DNA from 3 places in the Blastococcus sp. SYSU D00820 genome. Region 1 is predicted to be linked to each of the others. Evidence: riboswitches for the same ligand, from Rfam matches in the RefSeq annotation. Region 1 holds a riboswitch; each other region holds the start of a gene.
What was found. Region 1 has a riboswitch for S-adenosylmethionine ahead of ACI79R_RS07635 (aminotransferase class V-fold PLP-dependent enzyme). Riboswitches for the same ligand answer to the same signal wherever they lie in the genome.

Region 1 (5,801 bases):
CACCGGGGAGGCGCTGGTGCGGGTGCTCGCCGAGCGGTACCTCGCCCGCGGCCGCAGCTACCTGGACCTGTCGGTGCTGTACGACAACGCGCCGGCGATCGCGCTCTACCGCAAGCTCGGCTTCCGCCAGGTGCCGGCGCTGGTGGTCAAGCGGCGGACCGCCGTCAACGCCCCGCTGTACGTCGCGCCGCCGCCCGGGCTCGACCGGCTCAACCCCTACGCCCGCATCCTCGCCGACGAGGCGCTGCGCCGGGGGATCCGCGTGGAGGTCACCGACGCCGACCACGGCGAGCTGCGCCTGACGCTGGGCGCCCGCAGCCTGCTGACCCGCGAGTCGCTGTCGGAGCTGACCACCGCCGTGGCGATGAGCCGCTGCGACGACAAGCGGGTCACCCGCCGGATCATGGAGCGCGCCGGCGTCCGCGTGGCGCGGGCCGCGTCGGTCCCCGACGGCGACCCCTCGGCGGCCCTCGCCCTGCTCGCCGCGGTCGGGGAGTTCGTGGTCAAGCCCGCCCGCGGCGAGCAGGGCAAGGGCATCACCGTCGGCGTGCGCACGCCCGCGGCGCTGGACCGGGCCGTGGCCGCGGCGGCGCGGCACTGCCCGGACGTCCTCGTGGAGGAGCTGGTGGCCGGCGACGACCTGCGGGTGGTCGTCATCGACCACCAGGTGGTCGCCGCCGCGGTCCGGCGGCCGGCCGAGGTCGTGGGGGACGGCGTCTCCGACGTCACCGCCCTCGTCCGGAGCACCAGCCGGCGCCGGGAGCGGGCGACCGGCGGGGAGTCGCGGATCCCGCTGGACGACACCACCGCCGCGGTGGTCGCCGAGGCCGGCTACGCGATGGACGACGTCCCGCCCAGCGGGCAGCGGATCCGGGTGCGGCGGACGGCGAACCTGCACACCGGCGGCACGATCGAGGACGTCACCGACCGGCTGCACCCGGCGATCGCCGAGGCGTCGGTGCGGGCCAGCCGCGCGATCGGCATCCCGGTCACCGGCCTGGACTTCCTGGTGCCCGACGTCGAGGGCCCCGAGCACGTGTTCATCGAGGCCAACGAGCGGCCCGGGCTGGCCAACCACGAGCCGCAGCCCACCGCCCAGCGGTTCGTCGACCTGCTGTTCCCCGAGACCCGCCGGTAGCGCCGCCGTCCCGGATCCCGGGCCGGGTGCCCCGCGGTGCAGCCGGTGTCGCGGGCCTGGGGGAGGATGTCCCCGTGGCCAAGCACCGGGCTCCGGACTCGGACCCCACCGACTTCGACGCCGCCACGTCGGCGCTGGCGGACGTGACCGGCGACTACGTCGTCGACGTCGCGCACACCCGCATCGGCATCCGGGCGCGGCACGCGATGGTGACCACCGTGCGCGGCTCGTTCACCGACTTCGCCGGTGAGGCGCACCTGGACACCGCGGACCCGCCGGCCAGCAGGGTGACGCTGCGGATCGCCACCGCGAGCATCGACACCGGTACGCCGGACCGCGACGCGCACCTGCGCTCGCCGGACTTCCTGGACGTCGAGCGGTATCCGTTCATCGTCTTCACCTCGACCGCGGTCGAGCAGGTCGACGAGGACGTCTACCAGGTGACCGGCGACCTCACGATCCGCGACGAGACCCGGCCGGTCACCGTCGACTTCACCCTGACCGGCTCCGCGCGCGACCCCTTCGGCAACGTGCGGGTCGGCTTCGAGGGGGCGCTGGCGATCAAGCGCAGCGAGTGGGGCCTCACCTGGAACACCGCCCTCGACACCGGCGGTGTGCTGGTCAGCGACCGGATCCAGATCGAGTTCGACGTCTCGGCGATCCGGGCGGGCTGACCCTTCAGCGGTCCGGTGCCGGGCGGGGGAGACCGCGCAGCGCGGACACCACCGGTGCGGCCGTGGCCAGCCACGGGTCGAGGACGGCGGGGTCGTCCCAGGACCGGTCGAGGAGGTACAGCCCCCGCGTGGGGGTGGTCGCGCCCAGCTCGACCAGGACCGGCTTGAGCAGCAGGTCCGGGGCGTGCGCGTGGCCGGGGCCGGCCCCGAGCATGAGCGGCACGGCCACCACGCCGGCCAGGTCGCCGGTGCCGACCTGGTCGAGGAACAGCTTGAGCAGCCCGGTGTAGGTGCCCTTGTACGTGGGGCTGGCGACGACGGCCACCTCGGCCGCGCGCAGCGCGGTGACCGCCTCGTCGACGGCCGGGTCGCCCCGGCCCAGCAGCCCCGCGCCGAGGTCGACGACGTCGACCACCCGGTCGGCGGGGGCGCCGGTGAGGCGTTCCAGGACGGTCTCGGCGGCCGCGCGGGTGCGCGAGTGCGGCTTGGGGTTGCCCACGACGACGACGGTGCTCACGAGGTAATCCCTACCATCCCGATCGGGTTTGACGGATATGCGGCTCGCGTGCCAGTCTCCCCGGCAGGTCATGAGCGCCAGCGCGAAGCCCCGGCTCGCTGGCCGGCAACCCTCCTCCGCGGTGGGGTGCCCCGGGTGACGACCAGGCGCCCCGCCGGCCGGCGGGCGCGCAAGCGCGGACCCCGCTCGGGGTCCCGGCCCCGAGGGAGAACCGCGTGTCCACCGCACTGCTGCCCAGCCAGCCCGCCACCCGGCCGGCGGCCGCCGGTCCCGGTCCGCTGCTGCCGGTCGCCGGGGCCGGCACCGCCGTCCCGCTGGTGCCGGGCGGGAGCGCGCCCTACGCCAACCTCGACGTGGCCGCGAGCGCGCCCGCGCTCGTCGCGGTGGCCGAGCGGGTCGCCGAGGCGCTGCCGCTCTACGCCAGCGTGCACCGCGGGGCGGGCTACCTGTCCCAGGTGTCGACGGCGCTGTACGAGTCCGCGCGCGACCGGGTCGCCGCCTTCGTCGGCGCCCGCGCGGACGACGTCTGCGTGCTCACCCGGCACACCACCGACGCCCTGACCCTGCTGTCCCGCTGCGTGCCCGAGGGAGCCGCGGTGCTGGTGCTCGACTGCGAGCACCACGCCGACCTGCTGCCCTGGCTGGCCCGGGGCCGGGCGACGGTGCTGCCCACCGATGCCACCGTCGCCGGCACGCTGGCCGCACTCGCCGCCGAGCTGCGGCGCACCCCCTACGCGCTGCTCGCCGTCACCGGCGCCTCGAACGTCACCGGCGAGGCGCTGCCGTTGCAGGAGGTCGTCGCCCTCGCGCGGGCGGCGGGCACGCGGGTGGTCGTGGACGGCGCGCAGCTGGTGCCGCACCGCGCGTTCTCGCTGGCCGCCTCGGGTGCGGACTGGGTGGCCTTCTCGGGGCACAAGACCTACGCGCCGTACGGGACCGGGGCGCTGGTCGGCCGGCGCGACTGGCTGGACGAGGGCCCGGCGTACCTGCCCGGCGGCGGCGCGGTCGCCGACGTCACCGTCGAGGGCGCCCGCTGGGTGGCCGCACCGCACCGGCACGAGGGCGGCTCGCCCAACGTGCTCGGGGCGGTCGCGCTGGCCGCCGCCTGCGACGCGCTCGCCGGCCTGCCGGCCGGCGCCCTGGAGGCGCACGAGCGGGCGCTGCGCGAGCGGCTGGTCGCCGGGCTCACGGCGCTCCCCGCCGTCCGGGTGCTGCGGATCTGGGAGGACTCGGCCGAGCCCACCGGCGTCGTGGGGTTCACCGTCGACGGCGCCGACCCCGGGCTGGTCGCCGCGGTGCTCTCCGCCGAGCACGGCGTCGCGGTCCGCGACGGCCGCTTCTGCGCCCATCCGCTGCTGGCCCGGCTCGGCGTGCCCGGGGGAGCGCTGCGGGCCAGCGTCGGGGTGGGCAGCTCGGCCGCGGACGTGGACCGCCTGCTCGCCGGGCTGGCCGCCGTCCTCGCCGACGGGCCGGCGGTGCCCTACGCCGTCCGCGACGGGCGCTGGCAGCCCGCCGACGACCCGCGGCCGCTGGCCGGCCTGGCCGGGGCCGACCCCGCCGCCCTGGCCCGCGGCGCCGGCTGCGGAGCGCCGCCGCGGTGAGCCGGTCAGCCGGGCAGCAGCACGGTGCGCAGCTCGTGGGCGCCGTCGGGGCGGGTCGCCTCGTAGAACCACCGGGCCGAGCCGTCGGGCAGGGCCACGACGTCGGCGTAGCGCAGGCCCGACGGCGGGTGCGGGCTGGCGAGGAACGGCCCCACGGGCGCCGCGGCGAAGCGGCCCTCGCCGTCGTGCCGCGCCAGGCCGGTGCGCTCCTCCCAGTTCTCCTCCGCGGTGGCCCGGCCGTCGTACAGGGCCCAGGTGCGCGAGCCGTCGAGGACGACGACGGTGACGCGCACCCCGCGGGCGTCCCAGGTGCCCGGGGTGCCGGCCAGCGCGGTGCCCCGCCAGGTCCACGTGACGCCGTCCGGGCTGGTCGCGTGCTCGGTGGTCATGCGGTCGGTGGCGTCGGGGTCGTCGAGCGGGTGCACCGAGGCCCACAGGTGCCACTGCCCGCCGTCGTACCGGACCACCGGGTCCTTGACGCCGGCCGACGCGCTGCCGGGCAGCACGGTCCGCGGCTCGGCGGTGGCGAGCTCCTCGACGGCGCCGGCCTCCAGGAGGTCGACCCGCCAGTGCTTCGTGCCCGGCGTCGCGCAGCTGACGTAGAGCCGCCAGCGGCCTTCGGGCGTGTGCACCAGGGCCGGACGCTCCAGCGACTCCGCGCCGAACCGGTCCTTGCTCACCGCGACGACGGGCTCGAAGCGCACGCCGTCGGCCGAGCGGGCCACGACGTTGCCGAAGCCGCGGCCCTCGCCGACCGGCCGCCGCAGCCGGTAGGCCAGCCACCAGGTGCCGTCCACGTACGCCGCCGACGGCCCCCCGGCCCAGGAGCCCGGCCGCGGGTCCTCCGGCTCGAGCACCACCTGCGCGTCGGCCCAGAACCGGGCGGGATCGGGGAGCCGGGGCGGTGCTGCGGTCACGCGGGGACTCCGTTCGCCGAGCGTGCTGGGGGCGCCGGGACCGTCCGGGCGCTCGTCCGTGTCTACACCGCGGCGCGGGCCGCGGGACCAGGAGGGATCCGATGAGCGCGACGGCCGGCCGGCTGCCCCACTTCGTCATCGCCGGTGCACCCAAGGCGGGCACCACCGCGCTGCACGCGGCGCTGGCCACCCATCCCGGCCTCTACCTGTCGCCGGTGAAGGAGCCGAAGTACTACCTGACCGACGGCCGGCCGCCGCCCCGCAGCGGGCAGCGCGGCCCCGGTGACGCGCACAGCGCCCGCGAGTGGATCTGGCGGCGCGAGGAGTACCTGGCGCTGTTCGCCGCCGCCCCCGAGGATGCCGTCCGGGGGGAGAGCACGCCCTTCTACCTCTACGACCGGGCGGCGCAGGCCCGGCTGGCCGCCGACGTCCCCGGCGTCCGCGTGATCGCCGTGGTCCGCGACCCGGTCGACCGGGCCTGGTCCAACTGGGTGCACCTGCGCGCCGACGGCCTGGAGCCCGAGGCCGACTTCCTCCGGGCCGTCCGCGAGGAGGAGCGGCGGATCGCCGCCGGGTGGGCGCCCTTCTGGCACTACCGCGGGCTGTCCCGCTACGGCGAGCAGCTGCGCGACCTCTACACGCACCTCCCGCGCGAGCAGGTCTGCGTGCTGCGCTACCGCGAGCTGGTGGACACCCCGCGCCAGACCCTCGACCGGGTCAGCGCCTTCCTCGGCGTGGCCGCGGGCCTGGCGCACGCCGTGCCGCCGGAGAACGTCAAGCCCTACGTCGCCGACACCGCCCGCCACCGCGCCCTCGCCCACATCGCGCGGGCCGGGGCGGCGCTGGGCGCCTACGCGCCGCCGCAGGTCTGGCGGCAGGTCGGCCGGCCCCTGCTGGCCGCCCTGCACGCCGGCCGGACCGCGCGCCCGCCGCTGCCGGTGGAGGTCCGCCGCG
Region 2 (5,801 bases), on a different contig from region 1:
CTGGCCGTCCCCGAGGTCGCGGCCGGCCCGCAGTCCGAGGGCAGCGTCTCCCGCTGGTGGGTGCTGCTGGCCGTGGTCGTGGGCCTGGGCCTGCTCGGCTGGCTGGCCGCGGTCCTGTGGGGCCGCCGGCGGCGGCGCCGGGTGTCGGAGGTCGAGCCCGACGGCGAGGACGTGCCGCTGCGCTTCGAGGGGGTGACCAAGGCGTACAAGGACGGCTTCGTCGCCGTCCGGGACCTCTCGTTCGAGGTCCGCCGCGGCCAGGTGCTCGGCCTGCTCGGCCCGAACGGGGCGGGCAAGACCACCTCGCTGCGGATGCTCATGGGTCTCATCCGGCCGACCTCCGGGCGGATCAGCATCTTCGGGCACGCCGCCGGCCCGGGCGCGCCGGTGCTGTCCCGGCTCGGCTCGTTCGTGGAGGGCACCGGCCTGCAGCCGCACCTGTCCGGCCGCGACAACCTGCGGCTGTACTGGGCGGCCACCGGCCGGCCGGCCGAGGACGCGCACATGGAGGAGGCGATCGAGGTCGCCGGCCTCGGTGCGGCGATCGACCGTCCCGTGCGCCGCTACAGCCAGGGCATGCGCCAGCGGGTGGCGATCGCCCAGGCCATGCTCGGCCTGCCCGACCTGCTGGTGCTCGACGAGCCGACCAACGGGCTGGACCCGCCGCAGATCCACGCCATGCGCGAGGTGCTGCGGTCCTACGCCGCGACCGGCCGGACGGTGATCGTCTCCAGCCACCTGCTCAGCGAGATCGAGCAGACCTGCAGCCACGTCGTCGTCATGGCCAAGGGGCAGAAGATCGCCCAGGGCACGGTCGAGGAGATCGTCGGCACCGGCGGCTCGGTGCTGGTCGGGCTGACCGACGAGGCCGAGACCGAGCGCGCGGTGCAGGTGCTGTCCGGGCTGCCCGGCGTCGCCGCCGAGCGCACCGACGAGGGCCTGGTCGCCGACCTCGGTCCGGAGACCAGCCGTGCCACCGCGCTGCAGGCGCTGGTCGAGGCCGGCGTCGGTGTCGACCAGTTCACGCCGCGGCGGCGGCTCGAGGACGCCTTCCTGGCGCTGGTGGGGGAGTCGTGAGAACGACGGGCGAGGGAGCATCGCAGGGAGCGCCAGCCACCGAGGAGCGGATCGAGTCCGGAGTCGAACCGATGAGCGTGAGCACGACGAACGAGCACGTGCAGGCGACCGGCGCGGTCGCGGGCTACCGGCCCGAGCGGACCCTGCGGCTGTCGGTGGAGCTGCGCCGGCAGTTCAAGCGGCGCCGCACGCTGGGCGTGCTCGTGCTGATGATCGCCCTGCCGCTGGTGCTCATCGCGGCGCTGCAGCTGGGCGCCAGCGAGAACGCCCAGCAGAACAGCCGGCTCAACCTGGTCGACGTCGCGACGGCGAGCGGGCTGAACTTCACGCTGTTCGTGCTCTTCGCGACCACGAGCTTCTTCCTCGTAGTGGTGTTCGCGCTGTTCTTCGGCGACACCGTGGCGGTCGAGGCCCAGTGGGGGTCGCTGCGCTACGCGCTGGCCACCCCGATCCCGCGGATGCGGCTGCTCCGGCAGAAGTGGCTGGCCGCGCTGGTGCTCTCGGTCGGGGCGCTGGTGCTCGTGGTGGTCGTCGCGCTGGTCGCCGGGGGCATCGCGTTCGGCTTCGAGGCGATCCAGACGCCGATCGGGGTGACCCTCCCGCAGGGCGAGGGGCTGCTGCGGCTGGCCGGGATGGTCGGCTACCTCGCCGTCCACCTGCTCGTCGTCGGCACGCTGGCGTTCTGGCTGTCCACGGTCACCGACGCGCCGCTGGCCGCCGTCGGCGGGGCGGTGTTCACGATGTTCGTGTTCGCGATCCTCGACCAGGTGGAGCAGCTCGGCGGGATCCGGGACTGGTTCCCGACCGCCGAGGAGTTCGCCTGGACCGACCTGCTGCAGACGCCGGTCGACTCCGGGGACCTCTTCCGCGGCGTCATCCAGTCGCTGGTCTACGCCGTCGTCTTCACCGCGCTGGGCTTCCGGCACTTCGCCCGCCGGGACGTCACCAGCTGAGCTGATCGGAGTGCCACGGGCGCGGAAACCGCGCCGTGGCACTCCGATCAGAGCGAGGCGAGGACCGCCTCGGCCCAGCCGTCGCCCATGGCGGCCCCGGCCACGGTGACGTTGGGGACGGCGGCCAGCCGCTCGGCCATGCCGTCGACGCGCGCGCCGTTGGCCGGCACCCACAGCCGCCCGACGGCGGGCGCCATCTCCAGGTCGCTGACGCTGTCGCCGATGGCCACCGCGTCCTCCGGGTCCAGGCCCCGCCGCTGCAGGTCCCAGGCGATGGCCGCGCCCTTGTCGATGCCGCGCGGCATGAGGTGGTAGACCCGCGCCGGGCCGCCCGGCTCCAGCCCCATGCGGGGGGAGTACGGGATCGCGCCGTTGTCCTTGAGCGTCAGCCAGCCGTGGCCGAGCTCGGCCAGCTCGGCGTCGACGGCGAGGGTGTCGACCCGCCCGCGCAGCAGCGCGTCGGTGCGGTGGGTGGCGTGCCAGGGCGCGTGCCACTCCAGCTGGCCCGGGTGGCGGGCGAACAGCTCGTCGAGGACCCCGAGCTCGGTCATCACCGACACCGGCTCCCGCCCCGCGTACCGGGCCGGCAGGTCGCCGGTGAGCTCGTGGGTGTCCCGGCCGCCGTTCCAGCCGACCAGCGCGCCCAGCTCGGCGATGGCGCCGTCGGCGGCGAAGATCCGGGCGGCCTCGGCCACCTGCTCGTAGGTGCGGCCGCTGACCAGCACCAGGGGCACCCCGGCGCGGTGCAGCGCGAACAGGGCGGCCGCCGGGCCCTCGGTCAGCTCCCGGTCGGAGGTGTGCCAGAACGACCCCCGCCAGCCCACCATCGTGCCGTCGAGGTCGGTGTAGACGATGCGCGCAGCCACGCGCGCATCCTGACCGTCCGGTGGGCGCTCCCGGCGCGCGGGTACAGTTCCCCCCGTTCCACTCATCCAGAGGGGCAGAGGGACACGGCCCGACGAAGCCCCGGCAACCGCCCCCCGCAGTCGCGGGGCGGCAGGTGCCAATTCCGTCCCGCGCGGCTCGACGGCCCGACGCGGGGAAGATGAGGAGGTAGTCGTCGCATGACCCTGACCGCTCCCGGTTCCGCCCAGGCCGACTCCAGCGCCGGCGGCCCCGTTCCCCCCTGTCCCGCCCGCGGGCTGGTCTGCCGCAACTGCGGCGCCACCTTCGGCCTGGTCGCCGAGCACGCCTGTGCCGAGTGCTTCGGCCCGCTGGAGGTCGACTACGACCCCGAGCTGATGGCCGCGGTGACCCGCGAGCAGATCGAGGCCGGTCCGCAGAACATCTGGCGCTACGCCGCCCTGCTCCCGGTGGGCCAGGACCCGGCCGACCGGGTGAGCCTCGACCCGGGCATGACGCCGCTGGTCCGCGCCGACCGGCTGGCCGCCGAGCTCGGCATCACCGGTGGGCTGTGGGTCAAGGACGACTCGGCCAACCCCACCCACTCGTTCAAGGACCGCGTGGTCAGCCTGGCGGCCACCGCCGCCAAGGGGCTGGGCTACGCCAAGATCGCCGCGGCCTCGACCGGCAACCTGGCCAACTCCGTGGCCGCGCACGCCGCCCGCGTCGGCCTGCCCTCCTACGTCTTCATCCCCGCCGACCTGGAGCCGGGCAAGGTCGTGCAGTCGGCGGTCTACGGCCAGACGCTGGTCGCCGTCGAGGGTTCCTACGACGACGTCAACCGGCTGACCAGCGAGCTCGCCGAGACCGACGAGTTCGAGGACACCGCCTTCGTCAACCAGAACGTGCGGCCGTACTACGCCGAGGGCTCCAAGACCATGGGTTACGAGATCGCCGAGCAGCTCGGCTGGCGGATCCCGGCCCAGGTCGTGATCCCCATGGCCTCGGGCTCGCTGCTCACCAAGGTGGACAAGGCGTTCCGCGAGCTCGCCACCGCGGGCATCGTCGAGGCCACCGAGTGGACGATCTTCGGTGCGCAGTCGGCCGGGTGCGACCCGATCGCCACCGCGTTCGACAACGGCTGGGACGTCGTCAAGCCGGTGAAGCCGACCGGCATCGCCAAGTCGCTGAACATCGGCAACCCCGCCGACGGCCCGTACGCGCTCGACGCGATCCGGCGCACCGGCGGCTCGGTGGGCCGGGTGGGCGACGAGGAGATCGTCCAGGGCATCCGCGACCTGGCCCGCACCACCGGCGTCTTCGCCGAGACCGCCGGCGGGGTGACCGTCGCGGTGCTGCGCCAGCTGGTCGCCGACGGCCGCCTGGACCCGGCCAAGGAGACCGTCGTCCTCAACACGGGGGAGGGGCTGAAGACCCTCGACCCGCTGGAGCCGGTGGTCGGCCCGACGCACACCGTGGAGCCCTCGCTGCGGTCGGTTCGACAGGCGGGGCTCATCGCCTGAGGGCTAGGCTGGTCACCTGACCGGGTGAGGGAACGAGATCGTCCCTCCCTCCGGGTATCGGTCGTGCATCGACCTGGTGTGTTCGATGTCTCCTTGTTGTACGTTCTCGCGCGGTTCGAGTTCCACGTTCGTGTCCGACGGGCGGAAGAGCTGGTTCCCGGTCCCCGGCATCACGGGGGCCGTCCGCACGCACGATCGTGGGAGCGCACGTGGCACAGGGCACCGTGAAGTGGTTCAACGCCGAGAAGGGCTTCGGCTTCATCGCCGTCGACGGCGGCCAGGACGTCTTCGTCCACTACTCGGCCATCCAGATGGACGGGTACAAGTCCCTCGACGAGGGGCAGCGGGTGACCTTCGAGGTCGTCCAGGGCGAGAAGGGTCCGCAGGCCGACGGCGTCCGCGTCGCCTGAGTCCAGCGCCCGAGCGCCCCGCCGAGGCCCGGTCCCCCCTGGGGGCCGGGCCTCGGCCGTTTCCGGGAACAGGCCCCGCCGACCCCCCGTTCTTGCACTCGGCAGGGTCGAGTGCCAGACTCGGGATTGGCACTCGACAGTGCCGAGTGCCAATCAGGTCGGAACGGTGAGGCACCGGTCCGCGGGCCGACGGAGTGCCCGCAGGTATCGGTGTCGTCCGTCGCGGGCGCCGAACCCGGCCGTGCAGCGATCCATGCATGGAGGACATCACCACATGGCCAAGATGATCGCCTTCGAGGAAGAGGCGCGCCGCGGCCTCGAGCGGGGCATGAACACCCTCGCCGACGCCGTCAAGGTGACCCTCGGTCCCAAGGGCCGCAACGTCGTGCTCGAGAAGAAGTGGGGCGCTCCCACCATCACCAACGACGGTGTGAGCATCGCCAAGGAGATCGAGCTCGAGGACCCCTGGGAGAAGATCGGCGCCGAGCTGGTCAAGGAGGTCGCGAAGAAGACCGACGACGTCGCGGGTGACGGCACCACCACCGCCACCGTGCTCGCCCAGGCGCTCGTCCGCGAGGGTCTGCGCAACGTCGCCGCCGGCGCCAACCCGATGGCCCTGAAGAAGGGCATCGAGAAGGCCGTCGAGTCGGTCACCAGCTACCTGCTCTCGACCGCCAAGGACGTCGAGACCAAGGAGCAGATCGCCGCCACCGCGTCGATCTCCGCCGCCGACACCGCCATCGGTGAGCTCATCGCCGAGGCGATGGACAAGGTCGGCAAGGAAGGCGTCATCACCGTCGAGGAGAGCAACACCTTCGGCCTCGAGCTCGAGCTCACCGAGGGCATGCGCTTCGACAAGGGCTACATCTCGCCCTACTTCGTCACCGACGCCGAGCGCATGGAGGCCGTCCTCGACGACCCGTACGTGCTCGTCGTCAACTCGAAGATCAGCACCGTCAAGGACCTCCTCCCGCTGCTGGAGAAGGTCATGCAGT
Region 3 (5,801 bases), on a different contig from region 1:
CGCCCGCCGAGACGTCGACGGCGACCACCCGCGCCCCGGCGGCGGCCGCCACCTGGACGGCCGAGAGCCCGACGCCGCCGCAGCCGTGCACCGCCACCCACTCCCCCGGCCGGACGGCGGCCACCTGCGTCACCGCGCGGAACGCGGTGGCGTACCGGCAGCCCAGCGCGGCGGCGACGTCGAACCCGACGGCGTCGGGGAGGGCGACGAGGTTGACGTCGGCGGCGTCGAGGGCGACGTACCCGGCCAGCGACCCCCAGTGCGTGAAGCCCGGCTGGGTCTGCCGCGGGCAGACCTGGTGGTCGCCCGCGGCGCACTGCGCGCAGCGCCCGCAGGCGTTGACGAACGGCACGGTCACCCGGTCGCCGACCGCCCAGGAGCGCACGCCCGCGCCGACCGCGGCGACCGTGCCGGCGAGCTCGTGCCCGGGCACGTGGGGGACGGCCACGTCGGGGTCGTGGCCCTGCCAGGCGTGCCAGTCGCTGCGGCAGATGCCGCTGGCGCCGACGGCCACCACCGCGCCGCCCGGCGCGGGGTCGGGGGCGGGCACCTCGCGCACCGCGAGCGGACCGCCGAAGGACTCGAAGACCAGGGCACGCACCGCACCAGGCTGCCGCACGCCGCTCCTAGGCTCGTCCGGTGACCTCCCTGACCGTTCCCGCCCGCTTCTGCGGCCCGCCCGCCACGGCCAACGGCGGCTACCTCGCCGGCCGGCTGGCCGCGCTCGTCGGCACGCCCGCGGTCGCCGTCCGGCTGCGCCGGCCCACCCCGCTGGACCGGGAGCTCGACGTCCGGTCGGAGGACGGCGCGGTCGCGCTGTACGACGGCGAGGAGCTGCTCGCCCGGGCCGAGCCCGCGACGCTCGAGCTCGAGGTGCCGCCGGCGCCCGGCGTCGAGGAAGCGGCCGCTGCCGCGGCCGGCCGCGCCTGGGCCGACCACCCGTTCCCCCGCTGCTTCGGCTGCGGGCCCGAGCGCGAGCCCGGCGACGGGCTGCGCACGAAGGTCGGCCCGCTCCCTGACCGCCCGCAGGTGTGGGCGGGGGTGTTCCGGCCGGCCGCCTCGCTGCCCTCGGCCGGCGGGGTGGCCGCGCCGGAGACGGTGTGGGCCGCGCTCGACTGCCCCTCGTTCCAGCCCCTGGCGCCGGAGGACCCGCGGCCGCACGTGCTCGGCACGATGACCGCCCGCCAGGACCGCCCGGTCCGGCTGGACGCCGACCACGTGCTGCTCGCCTGGCTGACCGGCCGCGACGGCCGCCGGACCACGAGCGCCTCGGCGCTGATCGGCCCGGACGGCGCGGTCCGCGCCGCCGCCACCGCCATCTGGTTCCCGCTCGCTTGAGCCTCTGAGCTGCGGTTCTCACCGCGCGTAACGGGGCCGTCACGAGGAACCACCGCATCGGGCGACGCGATCGGAGAGGTGCGCGGCGTCGCCGTCCTCTTTCCTGGGAGCCAGGACACCGGCAGCGGGAGGAGGCGGCGATGGCCGAGGCATGCGCGCGCCGCCCCCTGCGCCGGTGGGCCGGCCGGGCTCTGACCGTGACCGGGCTCGGCGCCGGTCTCTGGCTGCTCGGGACGGCGGCCGGCGGGGACGTCGCCGCCGCCGAGGAACCGGCGCCGGGCCTGCTCGGCGGCACCGTCTCCGTGGTCGCCGACCTCGCCGACCGGACCCTGCCCCCGCTCGTCGACGCCGTCGCGCCCCCGGTCACCGGGGTCACCGGGGCGGTGACGTCCCTCCCCGCGGCCGTCGCACCCGTGCTGGAGCCCCTGCGGCCGACGCTGCCCCCGGTTCCCGAGGTGCCCGCGGTCCCCGCGGTGCCGGCCGTGCCCGTTCCCGCGCCCGCCGCGGCTGTGGCCCCGGCCGTCCCGGCCGGCGAGGCGGCGGTGGAGGTGCCGACCGTGCCGCCGGCGGCGCCCGCCGCCGCACCGGTCCTCGCGAGCGTCACCGAGGTCCCGGGGACCGCGACGCCGTCCCCCGCGGCCGCCACCGGCACCGCGGCGCCCGCGCCCGCACCCGAGCTCCCCTCCCCCGCGCCGGCGCCCCTGACCCCGGCGGCCGGCACCTCCTCGTCGGCCGCCGGCAGCGGCGCCGGCGGGGCCGACCAGCCCGCCGGCGACCTCGCGGCCGTCGTCCGGGCGACCGACGTCCTGTCGCCGCCCGGCGCGCCGGGTGGTCCGCCGGACGACGTCCGCACCCCCGCGGGGGATCTCTCCGCCACCCCCGACTGAGGACGCGCCCACCGGCTCCCGGCCGGTCCGGCGCACCGCCCCGCGCCCTCCCGGGCGCGGGTCCCCCCTCAGTCAGGAGAGATCCATGAACACCTGGGTTGCACGCGGCCTGCGGGTCGCGCTGTTCACCGGCGGCCTGCTGGCCGTCGGCACCGGCGTCGCGAGCGCCGACGAGGGCCTGGACGTGCGCGTCCCGGTCACCGTCACCGACAACGCGGTGTCCGTCCTCGGGGACGCCACCGCCACCGGCGGCGCCCCGGCCGCCGCCGCTCCGGGCCTCGACCTCGGCATCCTCTCGGTCTCCGTGCCGGTCACGGTCGGCGGGAACGCGGTGGCCGTGCTCGGCGACGCCACCGCGACCGGGTCCCCGTCCACCGGGGCTCCCGCGCCCGCGGCACCGGCCCCGGCCGGCGGCGGGGCGGTCGACCTGGCCGTGCCCGTGACCGTCACCGGCAACGCCCTCGCCGTCGGCGGGGACGCCACGGCCACCCCGGCCCCGGCCACCCCGGCCGCGTCGAGCACGCCGGCTCCGGCGCCGGCTCCGGCCGGCGACGGATCGCTGCTCGACCTCGACGTCCCGGTCACCGTCTGCGGCCTGGCCGTCGGCGTGCTCGGCGACGCCCACGCCGATGCCGGCTGCCCGGCCCCGGCGACCGGCCCCGCTCCCGGGACCGGGCACCCCGGCCCGGGCAGCGGTGGGGGCACGTGCACCTGCCCGCCGGCCGCCCCGGCGCCCTCCGACCGGCTCGACCGGCCGGAGTCGCCCGCGGCACCGCACGGCCTGCTCCCGGCCGCGTGGTCGGGTGGTGCGACGTCCGCTGCCGGCACGTCCGGTGGCACCGGGACCACCGGCGGCGCCGGTGGGCTGGCGTACACCGGTGCCGGCGTGGCCGCCCCCGCGCTGCTCGGGGTCGGCGCCCTGCTGGCCGGTCTGGCACTGACCGCCCGCCGGTGGGCCTCGCGCGGCTGACCACCGTGCCGCGGGCCCGGCTCCGGCCGGGCCCGCGGTGCGCGGGACCCCCGTGACGGGTGGGACGACGGCGGCGCTATCTTCGGCGGTGGCTCACGAGAGGCAGCGAGAAGCACCTGGCTGGCTGCCCGGCAACCTCTACTCCGTCTGAGGTGCTCCAGGGGAAGAGCCGGTCGGACGGCGCCCGCCGCCCGACAAGGACGGAGTCCTCGGTGCGCCGCCGGGTCTCCCGACGAGAGGAGAACGGCGCGCATGACCGACCCGCAGAGCTGGAGCTTCGAGACCCGGCAGATCCACGCCGGCAGCAGCCCCGACCCCACCACCGGCGCCCGGGCGCTGCCCATCTACGCGACCACCAGCTACCAGTTCCGCGACGCCCAGCACGCCGCCGACCTGTTCGCCCTGGCCGAGATGGGCAACATCTACACCCGGATCATGAACCCGACGCAGGACGCGCTCGAGCAGCGCGTCGCGTCGCTGGAGGGCGGCGTCGCCGCGCTCGCCGTCTCCAGCGGCCAGGCCGCCGAGACCCTCGCCATCCTCAACATCGCCGAGGCCGGCAGCCACATCGTCGCCTCGGCCTCGCTGTACGGCGGCACCTACAACCTGCTGCACCACTCGCTGCCCAAGCTCGGCGTCACGGTGTCCTTCGTCGAGGACCCCGACGACCCGGAGAACTGGCAGTCGCTGGTGCAGGAGAACACCAAGGCCTTCTACGCCGAGTCCATCGGCAACCCGAAGGGCGACATCCTCGACATCAGCGCGGTCGCCGAGGTGGCCCACCGCAACGGCGTCCCGCTGATCGTGGACAACACCATCGCCACGCCCTACCTGATCCGCCCGATCGAGTTCGGCGCCGACATCGTCGTGCACTCGGCCACCAAGTACCTGGGCGGCCACGGCACGGCCATCGCCGGGCTGATCGTCGACTCCGGCAACTTCAACTGGACCGGCGGCAAGTTCCCCGGCTTCACCGAGCCCGACCCGACCTACCACGGCGTCGTCTACGCCGACCTCGGTGCGCCGGCCTACGCGCTCAAGGCCCGGGTGCAGCTGCTGCGCGACCTCGGCCCGGCGATCAGCCCGTTCAACGCCTTCCTCGTCGTCCAGGGCATCGAGACGCTGTCGCTGCGCATGGAGCGGCACGTGGCCAACGCCCAGCGGGTGGCCGAGTTCCTCGAGGGGCACGACGCCGTCGACCGGGTCAACTACCCGGGCCTGCCGTCGTCCCCGTGGCACGCGGCGCAGCAGAAGTACGCTCCGCGCGGCGCGGGCGCGGTGCTCACCTTCGAGCTGCACGGCGGCGTGGAGGCCGGCAAGCGGTTCGTCGACGCCCTCGAGCTGCACAGCCACGTGGCCAACATCGGCGACGTGCGCAGCCTGGTCATCCACCCGGCCTCGACGACGCACTCGCAGCTGACCCCCGAGGAGCAGCTGACCACCGGCGTCACCCCGGGCCTGGTGCGGCTGGCCGTCGGTCTGGAGGGCATCGAGGACATCCTCGCCGACCTCGAGGCCGGGTTCCGGGCCGCCAAGTCCTCCTGAGCGGGGAGGCCTGAGATGAGCGGGGTCCGGGACGCCGGCCCGGCGTCCCGGACCCCGGCGCCGTCCCGGCCGGGCGGCTGGCGCGAGGGCGATCCGGCCGGGCGCCGGCTGTTCCTCGACGTCGGCGGCCCGGTCGTGCTCGAGCGCGGCGGGGTGCTGCCCGGCGTCCGCGTCGCCTACGAGACCTGGGGCACGCTCGCCCCCGACGGCGGCAACGCGGTGCTCGTCGAGCACGCGCTGACCGGCGACAGCCACGTCGCCGGGCCGGCCGGACCGGGGCACCCGACGCCCGGCTGGTGGGAGGGCCTGCTCGCGCCCGGCGGGCCGCTGGACCCCGCCGAGTGGTTCGTCGTCTGCGCCAACGTGCTCGGCGGCTGCCAGGGGACCACCGGCCCCTCCTCGACGGCCCCGGACGGCGAGCGGTGGGGGTCGCGCTTCCCCGAGATCACCGTCGGCGACCAGGTGCGGGTGGAGATGGCGCTGGCCGACGCGCTGGGCATCCGGCGCTGGGCCGCGGTCGTGGGCGGCTCGATGGGCGGCATGCGGGCCCTGGAGTGGGCCGTCGCCGCGCCGGACCGGGTGGCCGGGCTGTTCTTCCTCGCCTCCGACGCCGTCGCCTCCGCCGACCAGATCGGCACGCAGACCACCCAGCAGGCCGCCGTCCGCGCCGATCCGCGCTGGCGCGGGGGCGACTACGACCTCGATGACCCGCCGCTGGACGGCCTGGGCATCGCGCGGCGGATCGCCCACCTCACCTACCGCAGCGCCTACGAGCTGGGCGAGCGGTTCGGCACGACGGTGCAGGACGACGGCCGCTACGCCGTCGCCTCCTACCTCGACCACCACGCCGACAAGCTGACCGGCCGGTTCGACGCCGGCAGCTACGTGGTGCTCACCGAGGCCATGAACAGCTGGGACGTCGGCCGCGGGCGCGGCGGCGTCGAGGCGGCGCTGGCACGGGTCACTGCCCGCGCGGTCGTCGCGGGGGTGGACAGCGACCGGCTGTACCCGCCCGAGCAGCAGCAGCGGGTGGCCGACGCGCTCGGCGTCCCCCTGCGCCT

Region 2: linked by a shared signal. The riboswitch ahead of thrC (threonine synthase) and the one ahead of ACI79R_RS07635 (aminotransferase class V-fold PLP-dependent enzyme) in region 1 are both predicted to bind S-adenosylmethionine.
Region 3: linked by a shared signal. The riboswitch ahead of ACI79R_RS01425 (bifunctional o-acetylhomoserine/o-acetylserine sulfhydrylase) and the one ahead of ACI79R_RS07635 (aminotransferase class V-fold PLP-dependent enzyme) in region 1 are both predicted to bind S-adenosylmethionine.

The regions. Positions count from the first base shown of each region.
Region 1 is NZ_JBJGZW010000004.1:173,946-179,746, forward strand. It holds gene ngg (N-acetylglutaminylglutamine synthetase) at 1-1,138, shown strand, start outside; gene ACI79R_RS07625 (YceI family protein) at 1,213-1,812, shown strand; gene ACI79R_RS07630 (NADPH-dependent FMN reductase) at 1,817-2,329, opposite strand; SAM riboswitch class IV at 2,396-2,511, shown strand; gene ACI79R_RS07635 (aminotransferase class V-fold PLP-dependent enzyme) at 2,545-3,930, shown strand; gene ACI79R_RS07640 (hypothetical protein) at 3,936-4,847, opposite strand; gene ACI79R_RS07645 (sulfotransferase family protein) at 4,949-5,801, shown strand, end outside.
Region 2 is NZ_JBJGZW010000006.1:38,470-44,270, reverse strand. It holds gene ACI79R_RS09050 (alpha/beta fold hydrolase) at 1-1,077, shown strand, start outside; gene ACI79R_RS09045 (ABC transporter permease) at 1,149-2,030, shown strand; gene ACI79R_RS09040 (HAD hydrolase family protein) at 2,078-2,896, opposite strand; SAM riboswitch class I at 2,956-3,082, shown strand; gene thrC (threonine synthase) at 3,095-4,396, shown strand; gene ACI79R_RS09030 (cold-shock protein) at 4,606-4,806, shown strand; gene groL (chaperonin GroEL) at 5,081-5,801, shown strand, end outside.
Region 3 is NZ_JBJGZW010000001.1:308,234-314,034, reverse strand. It holds gene ACI79R_RS01445 (zinc-binding dehydrogenase) at 1-601, opposite strand, end outside; gene ACI79R_RS01440 (hypothetical protein) at 640-1,338, shown strand; gene ACI79R_RS01435 (hypothetical protein) at 1,479-2,225, shown strand; gene ACI79R_RS01430 (hypothetical protein) at 2,311-3,195, shown strand; SAM riboswitch class IV at 3,287-3,402, shown strand; gene ACI79R_RS01425 (bifunctional o-acetylhomoserine/o-acetylserine sulfhydrylase) at 3,448-4,740, shown strand; gene metX (homoserine O-acetyltransferase MetX) at 4,756-5,801, shown strand, end outside.